3 regions of the Cyanobacterium sp. genome follow, and region 2 is predicted to be linked to each of the others. Evidence: predicted binding sites of a transcription regulator. Region 2 holds the regulator's gene; each other region holds the start of a gene.
What was found. Region 2 encodes HrcA, which represses chaperone genes, less so after heat shock. Its sites were predicted from a motif close to TTAGCACTCNNANNNTNNGAGTGCTAA; they were not measured.
Positions count from the first base shown of each region.

Region 1: groL (chaperonin GroEL) is a predicted target of HrcA. The motif match lies at 1,776-1,802, and genes of this name have one in related genera.
Region 3: groES (co-chaperone GroES) is a predicted target of HrcA. The motif match lies at 2,119-2,145, and genes of this name have one in related genera.

Region 1 covers NZ_JBSZCP010000042.1:47,687-50,971, reverse strand. Annotated here, with positions in the region: gene ACXITR_RS08575 (recombinase family protein) at 1-30, shown strand, start outside; gene groL (chaperonin GroEL) at 81-1,730, opposite strand; gene ACXITR_RS08565 (PadR family transcriptional regulator) at 1,929-2,438, opposite strand; gene ACXITR_RS08560 (efflux RND transporter periplasmic adaptor subunit) at 2,541-3,285, shown strand, end outside.
Region 2 covers NZ_JBSZCP010000057.1:60,559-63,843, forward strand. Annotated here, with positions in the region: gene trpA (tryptophan synthase subunit alpha) at 1-111, opposite strand, end outside; gene ACXITR_RS11760 (DUF3007 family protein) at 180-470, opposite strand; gene ndhL (NAD(P)H-quinone oxidoreductase subunit L) at 489-740, opposite strand; gene hrcA (heat-inducible transcriptional repressor HrcA) at 924-2,021, shown strand; tRNA gene ACXITR_RS11775 (tRNA-Asn) at 2,126-2,197, shown strand; gene ACXITR_RS11780 (anhydro-N-acetylmuramic acid kinase) at 2,271-3,285, shown strand, end outside.
Region 3 covers NZ_JBSZCP010000043.1:42,236-45,520, forward strand. Annotated here, with positions in the region: gene groL (chaperonin GroEL) at 16-1,641, opposite strand; gene groES (co-chaperone GroES) at 1,746-2,057, opposite strand; gene ACXITR_RS08855 (helix-hairpin-helix domain-containing protein) at 2,256-3,285, opposite strand, start outside.

The sequences.
Region 1 (3,285 bases), on a different contig from region 2:
ATTAAATTAGACTTTATTTTTCAACAATAAAAAAGGGTGTACCGTAGTACACCCAAAAATTAAATTAAATTGGTATTGGATTACATCATGCCGGGCATTCCCATGCCACCCATGCCACCCATACCGCCCATATCGGGAGCAGGGGCTTCAGGGGCAGGTCTTTCAACCACTAATGCTTCGGTGGTTAATACCATTCCAGCAATGGAGGCAGCATTTTGCAAAGAAGAGCGAACTACTTTGGCAGGGTCAACAATTCCAGCGGCGATGAGGTCTTCATATACCCCAGTGAGGGCATTGTAACCAATATTAGAAGCGGATTCTCTTACCTTTTCTACTACCACAGAGCCTTCTACCCCTGCATTGGTGGCGATTTGGCGTAAGGGTGCTTCTAGGGCTTTGATGACAATTTCTGCACCTACTTTTTCCTCTGCATCGGTTAAAGTATCTTTGAAGGCGGAGATTTTACTTGCCATGTGGATAAGGGTTGAACCGCCCCCAGGTACGATACCTTCTTCTACCGCCGCTTTAGTAGCATTGAGAGCATCTTCGATGCGTAATTTACGCTCTTTAAGGTCGGTTTCGGTGGCAGCACCTACTTTGATAACAGCGACACCACCCGCTAATTTGGCGATACGCTCTTGTAATTTTTCTGCGTCATACTCGGAGTCAGTTTCTTCGAGTTGTTTACGGATTTGAGCAACTCTTTTTTGTACGTCAGCGGTGTTACCGGAGTCGGCAACAATGGTGGTGTTGTCTTTTTCGATGGAAATTTTACGGGCTTTGCCTAGTTCGTCTAGTTTGACGGTATCTAAACTTAAACCGATGTCTTCAGAAATTACTCTACCCCCTGTGAGGATGGCAATATCTTCTAACATGGCTTTACGGCGATCGCCAAAACTAGGAGCTTTGATAGCTGCTACATTTAACACACCTCTGGCTTTATTTACTACGAGGGTGGCAAGGGCTTCCCCTTCGATGTCTTCGGCGATGATTAATAGAGGAGCGCCTGCGCGAGCAACTTCTTCTAATACGGGGACGAGATCGGCGATCGCATTTATTTTTTTATCAGTAACTAAGACTAAAGCATTTTCAAGCTCAACGATTTGCTTTTCTTGGTCAGTGATAAAGTAGGGGGACATATAACCCCTGTCTAGTTGCATCCCTTCTACTACTTCTAATTCAGTAGCTAAAGACTTGGATTCTTCTACGGTGATAACCCCATCCTTAGTTACCTTATCCATGGCATGGGCAATCATATCACCAATTTCTTGGTCATTACCCGCAGACACGGAAGCCACTTGGGCAATGACATCACCCTGTACAGGTTGTGCCATGTCAGAAATTTCTTTAACGGCAATGGCGATCGCCTTATCGATACCACGACGTAAAGCCACGGGATTAGCCCCTGCGGTAACATTTTTTAATCCTTCATGGATCATAGCCTGAGCGATAACCGTAGCGGTGGTAGTACCATCTCCAGCCACATCATTAGTTTTGGAAGCAACTTCTCTAACTAATCTTGCTCCAGCATTTTGTAAAGGGTTTTCTAATTCAACCTCTTTGGCAACGGAGATACCATCTTTAACAATTTCAGGAGCTCCAAACTTTCTTTCTAATAATACATTTCTACCTTTAGGGCCCAAAGTTACTTTAACTGCATTAGCTAAAGCGTTAACGCCTTCTTCCAAGGCTCTTCTTGACTCTTCTCTAAAAGATACAATTTTAGACATAAATAATAATTCTCATAGGGATATATTTTTTCTCCATAAATAAATTTAGCACTCTTCTGGTCTGAGTGCTAATACGGTTATCTGCACCTTTTTCAAATCTTGTTATTTTCTATGGTTATCGGGGAAAGTCGAGATGCCCCAGTAAACGAGAAATCATATCTCAAATCAGCAACGCCATTTTTGACAATAACCCATGGCTTATCGAGTTGTCTTAACCTTCTCCATGTTAACCTGTTCCCTTAACCAGTCAATTTCCTTCCCAATTTCTGATTTATAACGCTCTAAAGCCCTTGCCTGAAAAGAATCATCATAGACTATCTGTAAATCTTCATCGTCCAACTTTAACTGACAAACCTTTAAGCGATGCTCCATTAATTCCAATCTTTGACTAGGTTTTAAATAACTAAAAAAGCAAAACTTAATCATAAAACGAGAACGGGCATTAACCCAACTTTCGTGGGGATGTTCCAACATTTTCTCCAACCATTTCGCTTTTCCGACAGAAGTAATACTATAAATTTTACGATTATTATGATCATCTTCCTGCTCCTCAATTAATCCCCTATCCAACAACCGTTTTAGTAAAGGATAAATAGCTCCATAATTAACACTGATACAACCACTCATAAACAACTCCATCTGTTTTTTGAGCAAATAACCATGTAACGGCTCTTTTTGTAATAAACCAAGGGTAGCCAACTCTAACATATTTCTTTTTTTTTACTTTTTTATATCAGATTGATATATTTTATTGATATAATGGGAACTTAATAAAACTTTACCATCAACATCAATTAATCTGTACCAAATATGATTAATCCTAATTCTGCTCCTAGTGAAACATCCAATGTTGACGAAAAAGAAGTAGATGCCATTACCCCCAACCCCGATGAGTCAAAGAAAAAATTATCTCCCTGGTGGATAGTGGGTACAGTGGCTATCCTCGCTATTCTCGGAGGTGGCGGAATGTTACTTTTTAATAATGGCAACGAAAATAACCCCGCAGGAGGAGCAATGGCAGGGCAACCCCAAGCCTCCCCCGTAAGTCTAAGTACCTTAGAAGCGGAAATAGTCCAAGATACTACTACCATTGTCGGAAGGCTAGATGCCCCTAGGGCTGTCACCGCTAGGTCAGAAATTAATGGCAGAATTAGGAGTATTTTGGTAACAGAAGGACAAGCAGTTACCGCAGGGCAGTTAATTGCAACGGTGGAAAGTGAGCAACTAGAAGCGGAATTGAGGGAAGCCCAAGCCCAACTAGAAAGCGCCCGTTCCCGTCTAGCTCAACTCAGGGCAGGGAGTCGTCCCGAAGAGATAGCCCAAGCCCAAGCACGGTTAGAAAGTGCGATCGCCCGTAGAAACAACGCCAGAGAAGGTTCCCGTCCCCAAGAAATAGCAGAAACAAGAGCAGAATTAGACTCCGCCCGAGCAGAATTAGAACTAGCCCAAGAAAGAACCAGAAGATATAAAATACTATTTGAAGAAGGGGCAATTTCTCAGGATGAATACCAAGAATTTGTCAAAATAGAACGTCAAGCCTCCTCCGCCGTTACCC
Region 2 (3,285 bases):
GATCGCCCTTTCCGTGGTAGCCAAATCAGGATCCCCCGCCGTAATAAAAGGAATTAAGGCACATTCACCCCTTTGTTTGAGGTCAGCAAAACATTGAGAAACAGAACTCATTTAAACTATTAATATAAAAATTTTCTTAGCATTAAAATCATACATTAACCTGAGTTGCCTTTAGAGATTTATTGCTTATCACCCATCAACTTCTCAACCTCTTCGGGGGATAATTTTTCCAACTGTTTCGCAAAAAAAGCATCATCATAATCCTTCACCTGCTTATGATAGGTCATATCATTGGTGAATACCCGAATAACATAGGTAGATACCCAACCAATTAAACCCAACACCAATACCACCTGACTCCAGATACCAGCATCGGCAGCATCCAAACCCAATACTTGGAATACAAAGTAAATCACGCCCCCAGCCAAAAATACTCCGAAGGCGACTAAAATAGCGTCAATTCTTCTCATGGTAATAAAAAATTGTGATTAATTTAACTCCCGAGGACGGGGACGAAAATTGAGGAAAGGACTAAATAAGAGCATTCCTGGAAAAGAAAAGAACACTAAAAAATACATAAATGCCCTTTCAAAAGAACTAGCCACATACCAACGTTTATTTAAATAAAAATAGACTCCAGCAGGAAGAATCAACAAGTATAAACCACTGAGACTAAGATATAAAGCCGCCGTGATAATAGTTTCTAGGTCAATATTTTCAATACTTAACAGATTTTCCATCACTAAATTTTAAATAATAAATAAAATTACTTACCGTAGGTCACGGCTGACCTCATTATAAAACAAACTGACACAAACCATGGACAATTGCTTGATCTAAAAAGAAAGTAGAAACGCTATACTAACAGAATATGAATATTTTCTTAAAATTAGTTTTGTTCACCATAAATCAATGTTTACAAGATGACTGTTCAAGTTAACCTTAGTGAACGCCATCAAAGAATATTACAGGCAACCGTTAAACATTATATCGCCACTGCCGAACCTGTTGGCTCAAAAACTTTAATTCAAGAATATGATTTCAGTGTAAGTTCTGCCACTGTCCGTAATGTCATGGGCAAGTTGGAAAAGGCTGGTTTTTTATATCAACCTTATACTTCTGCGGGGCGTATTCCTTCTGACTCTGGTTATCGTATTTATGTAGATAGGCTTTTACCTTCCCAAAAACCTCTTAAAAAGTCCTTGGCAAAGAGTTTAAGTAATAAGGTTGGTTCGATACAAAATAATTATGAGATTCTTTTCAAAAAAATTACTCAGGTTTTATCGGATTTGAGCGGTTGTATCGCTTTGGTTACTTTACCTCAAACCACTAGCAATATTATCTATCATTTACAGTTACTTAGAATTGCAGAACAGAAAATAATGTTGGTGATGGTGATTGATAATTACCAAACTGAGTCGGTGTTATTTGATCATCACGATTTCAATTTAGATCATGATAGCCATACAGGGGAGGTCGTTGACCAACAGTTACAGATGTTATCTAACTTTCTTAATCATAAACTTAAGGGGCGATCGCTCTTTGACATAGATGATTTAGATTGGAGTGAATTAGAACAAGGGTTTAAGCAGTATGCCCATTTTATTAATCAACTTCTGGAAAAAATTACCGAAAATTATCGTATCGCTAGCCATAGCCCCATTATGGTCCAGGGTATTGCCAAGATGATTCGTCAACCAGAGTTTGCCCATATCGAACATTTACAAATTCTTTTACAATTGTTAGAGGAAGAGCAGGAGCAACTTTTTCCTGTGGTATTTAATTTAGATGAGCAACAACAATCTTTTTCCAAGGTAAAAATAACCATCGGCTCAGAAAACCCCCTCCAATCGATGCACTACTGTAGTTTAATATCTTCTAACTATTATCAGGGGAGTTACCCCGTGGGTAGTGTGGGTATTATTGGCCCTACTCGCATTGCCTATGAAGATGCCATCGCCTTGGTGGAATCTACTGCCGATTATATTTCCCAAAATCTTAGCAAATCCATGGATAATTGATGGAAATTGAGGCTGAGAAGGATTTAAAGGCATTTTCAAAAAAAATTATTTTTCCCTTGCTTTTTTTTTAATCAGTAGTTATAATAAATAACTGTGAAGAGCAATCCTCGATAGCTCAGTGGTAGAGCGGTCGGCTGTTAACCGATTGGTCGTAGGTTCGAATCCTACTCGGGGAGTTTAATAAAAAAATATCAGAAGTTACTCCAAGAGCCTATAATAACCTGAGAATAGTTGTTATAGGTTTTTTTGATGATTGTTGTTGGTTTAATGAGTGGTACTTCCGTCGATGGCATTGATGCGGGGGTAGTGGAAATCAAGGGTGATGGTTTGGATTTAGATGTGCATTTATTGGCAGGACAAACTTTTCCTTATCCTGATGATTTGCGTTCTCAAATTTTATCGGTGTGTGAGGGCGCTAGTATATCCATGGAGGAGTTAGCTACATTAGACAGTGCGATCGCCTCTTGCTTTGCCGATGCTACCATTAATGTTATCCCAGAAAATGTCAAGGTAGAACTAATTGGCTCCCACGGGCAAACCGTATTCCATCAACCAGCCCACCATCATCACCTTGGTTATAGTCTGCAACTAGGCAGGGGAGATTTAATTGCCCACCTCACCAAAATAAAAACCGTCAGTAACTTCCGTCAAGCGGATATTGCCATGGGAGGGCATGGGGCGCCCCTAGTTTCAAAAATTGATTTGTGTCTTTTTTCCCACCCCAAACATCACCGCTGTTTACAAAACATTGGGGGTATCGGCAATGTTACCTATCTTCCCCCCACCCACCAAGCCCAGTGGCAACAATCTATTATGGGTTGGGATACAGGCCCGGGGAATGCTTTAATTGACTTAGCAGTACAAAAATTTAGTAATAATCAAAAAACCTATGATTTTAATGGGGAATGGAGTCGGCAAGGAAAACCCTGTATGCCCTTAGTTAAAACATGGTTAAAACAAGATTTCTTTAGCCAAAAACCTCCTAAATCTACGGGGAGAGAATTATTTGGACATTTATATTTAGAGCAATGTTTAAAAGATGCCCAACCCTTGGAGTTATCCGAGGCAGACTTTTTAGCTACCCTCACAGAATTAACCGCTTCTTCCATTGCTTACAACTATGACAAGTTTTTACCCCACTTACCCCACGATTTAATTTTAGGGGGAGGAGGCAGTAGTAATAGTTACTTAAAAGAGCGACTACAGGCAAATTTACCCACCGTAAACCTCTTAACCACCGATGACTTTAACGTTAGCACAGAGT
Region 3 (3,285 bases), on a different contig from region 2:
TAATTAACCTTGACCTTAGTAGTCGAAGTCTCCACCACCCGCAGGGGCAGCACCTTTGTCTTTTTCAGGTTTATCAACGATGATACACTCAGTGGTTAACACCATTCCAGCGATGGAAGCGGCATTTTGAATACCAGAGCGAGTTACTTTGGCAGGGTCAACGATACCAGCGTCAAACATATCTACATATACATTGTTAGCCGCATCATAACCAGTGTTAAAGTCTTTTTCCTTAACTCTTTCCGCTACCACTGCGCCATTTTGACCTGCATTTTCTGCAATACGTTTTAAAGGAGCAGTTAAAGCACGGGCTACGATTAAAGCACCAGTAAGCTGTTCAGCATTTAAATTGGCTTTTGCCCACTCTTCTAATCCTGGAGCTAGGTGAGCTAGGGTAGTTCCACCACCGGGAACGATACCTTCTTCTACGGCCGCTTTAGTGGCGTTGATGGCATCTTCTAAGCGGAGCTTACGATCTTTCATTTCGGTTTCGGTGGCCGCACCTACTTTGATTACCGCTACACCACCGCTTAATTTGGCGAGGCGCTCTTGTAATTTTTCTTTGTCGTAGGAGGAGTCAGACTCCTCGATTTGACGACGGATTTGTTCGCAACGGCTCTTAACTTCTTTTTCGTTACCTTCGGCTACGATGGTGGTGGTGTCTTTGGTGATGGTCATACGACGGGCAGTACCAAGTTGATCTACGGTGGTAGTATCTAATTTTAGTCCTGCATCTTCGCTAATCATTTGTCCACCAGTTAAGATGGCAATGTCTTCAAGCATTTGTTTACGGCGATCGCCAAAACCGGGAGCTTTAACGGCAGCTACATTTAATACCCCACGGATGCGGTTAACCACTAGGGTGGCGAGGGCTTCTTTTTCGATGTCCTCAGCAATGATGATTAAGGGTTTACCTTGACGGGCAACTTGTTCTAAAACAGGTACTAAGTCCTGAACTAGGGTAATTTTTTTATCGGTGATGAGGATGAAAGGCTCTTCAAATACAGCTTCCATGCGCTCGGCATCGGTTACGAAGTAAGGAGAAATATAACCTTTCTCAAAACGCATACCTTCGGTGATTTCTAGTTCGGTTTCCATGGATTTACCTTCTTCGAGGGAGATAACTCCTTCTTTACCCACTTTGTCCATGGCTTGGGCAATCATTTCACCTACTTCGGTATCGTTACCCGCAGAGATAGCACCTACTTGGGCGATGGCTTTGCTATCTTCGATTTTTCTAGCATGGGCAGCGATTTTTTCTACTAAATGCTCAGTAGCTTTGTCGATACCACGTTTGAGGGCGATGGGGTTTGCCCCGGCGGCTACGTTACGTAAACCTTCTTTGACGATGGCGTGGGCAAGTACGGTGGCGGTGGTGGTACCATCCCCTGCTACATCATTGGTTTTAGAAGCAGCTTGACGAATCAAAGCAACCCCAGTATTTTCGATGTGATCTTCTAATTCGATTTCTTTGGCGATGGTTACACCGTCATTGACGATTTGAGGAGCACCGAATTTTTTTTCTAATACTACGTTACGACCTTTAGGGCCTAAGGTAACGGCAACGGCTTCGGCTAATAAATCAATACCACGTTCTAGGGCGCGACGGGCTTCTTCGTTATAAACGATAGATTTGGACATAGTTATTTTTTCTTATTTACTCTAAAAGTTGAAATAATTTAATGGTTGGAAAGGTTTGAATCTGCTCGATAGTATCGAGCTACCTTTAGGGTTTCAATATAAAATTAGGAAACTACAGCGAGAATGTCTTTTTCGGAGAGTAGGACATAGTCATCACTACCAAGTTTGATGTCGGTACCTGCATATTTGGAATAAAGCACTTTATCACCTACTTTTACTTCCACGGCGGTGCGATCGCCCTTATCATTTACTTTACCATCACCCACGGTGACAACTTCACCAATTTGGGGTTTTTCCTTGGCGTTATCAGGTAGATAGATTCCCCCAGCAGTTTTTTCTTCAGCTTCACTTACTTTGACGAAAACGCGATCGCCCAAGGGCTTGACAGTTGATACATTAATGGTAATTGCAGCCATTGATGGTTTACTCCTTACTTTAATATAGTTAGTATTTTTAATCTGCTTGGTAAAAATGCCGTTAGCACTCTCACCTCACGAGTGCTAATTTAACCGAAATCAGTGTACCATAGCAATGGGTTTTATAGTACGGGTTTCCGAACTGTACTGCCCTATCACTGACACTGCAACCATTAGGCTTCTCAGGGCTAACACCATTTAACTAGAATGGGTCTGGGGAACTACGTTTTTTTGTAGAGTGGAATTATGGCTTAAAGACTGGGTGGAGGCATCAAATCCAGCATTTTTCAAGGCATTAACGGTATTTTCAGCATTTTGTACCCAATAGTTATGTCCTAGGCGAATAAAAATTCTTTCTTGTAAGTCGTGAATTAGGGCAAAAACAGGGATTTTAGCTTTATTTTTTTCTCCAGATTGTTCTTGTAAAATACTCTTTAGCTTACCTTGTAATTTAGGGTCATCGGCTTGGTTAAAAGTGAGGTTAATTAAAACCATTTTTACCTGTTCAATAACTTCTATAAAATCTACAATAATTTGCGGTTTATCATCTTTTTTATTTTTGTCTGCTTTACCCCAAATAATCACGGGAGTATCTTCCCTCAGTTGATTTTTCACCTCATCATAGGTACTAGCAAAAACGATCGCATCTACCTGTCCAGAAATATCTTCGGCGGTTAAAAATGCCATGGTATTACCATTTTTGTCGATGTGAGGCTTAATCATAGTAAGCATTACCACCACACAAATTTTTTTCCTAGCTTTTTGTTGAGGTAAATCGGCAATGTTGACAGGTGCGAGAATTTGAGCTTTATCGATTAATGGTTTGAGAGGATGTTCTGAAACGTAAAAACCGAGATATTCTTTCTCTGATTTAAGTTTTTCTTGGGCGGAAAAGTCTTCTACTTTAGGTAACTGAGGAGCATTAGCATAGACTACATGATTAGAATTTGTTTCTGATTCGGTAGGAAGTAAATCGAGCATATTTAACTGACCACTTTCTTTTTCTTGTTGTCTTTTTTGTGACCAACTAATTAGTAATTCCAACCCTTCTAACAGTTGTTTTCTATTACTATGAATAGTATCAAATGCCCCTGCATATACTAGGGTTTCCAATGCCCTTTTATTAACTGTTTTGAGGTTAATTCTACCGATAAAATCTCCCATATCTTCAAATTTACCTCCTGCTTCTTCCCTTGCTTCAAGGATATTTTCAATGGCATTTTCTCCC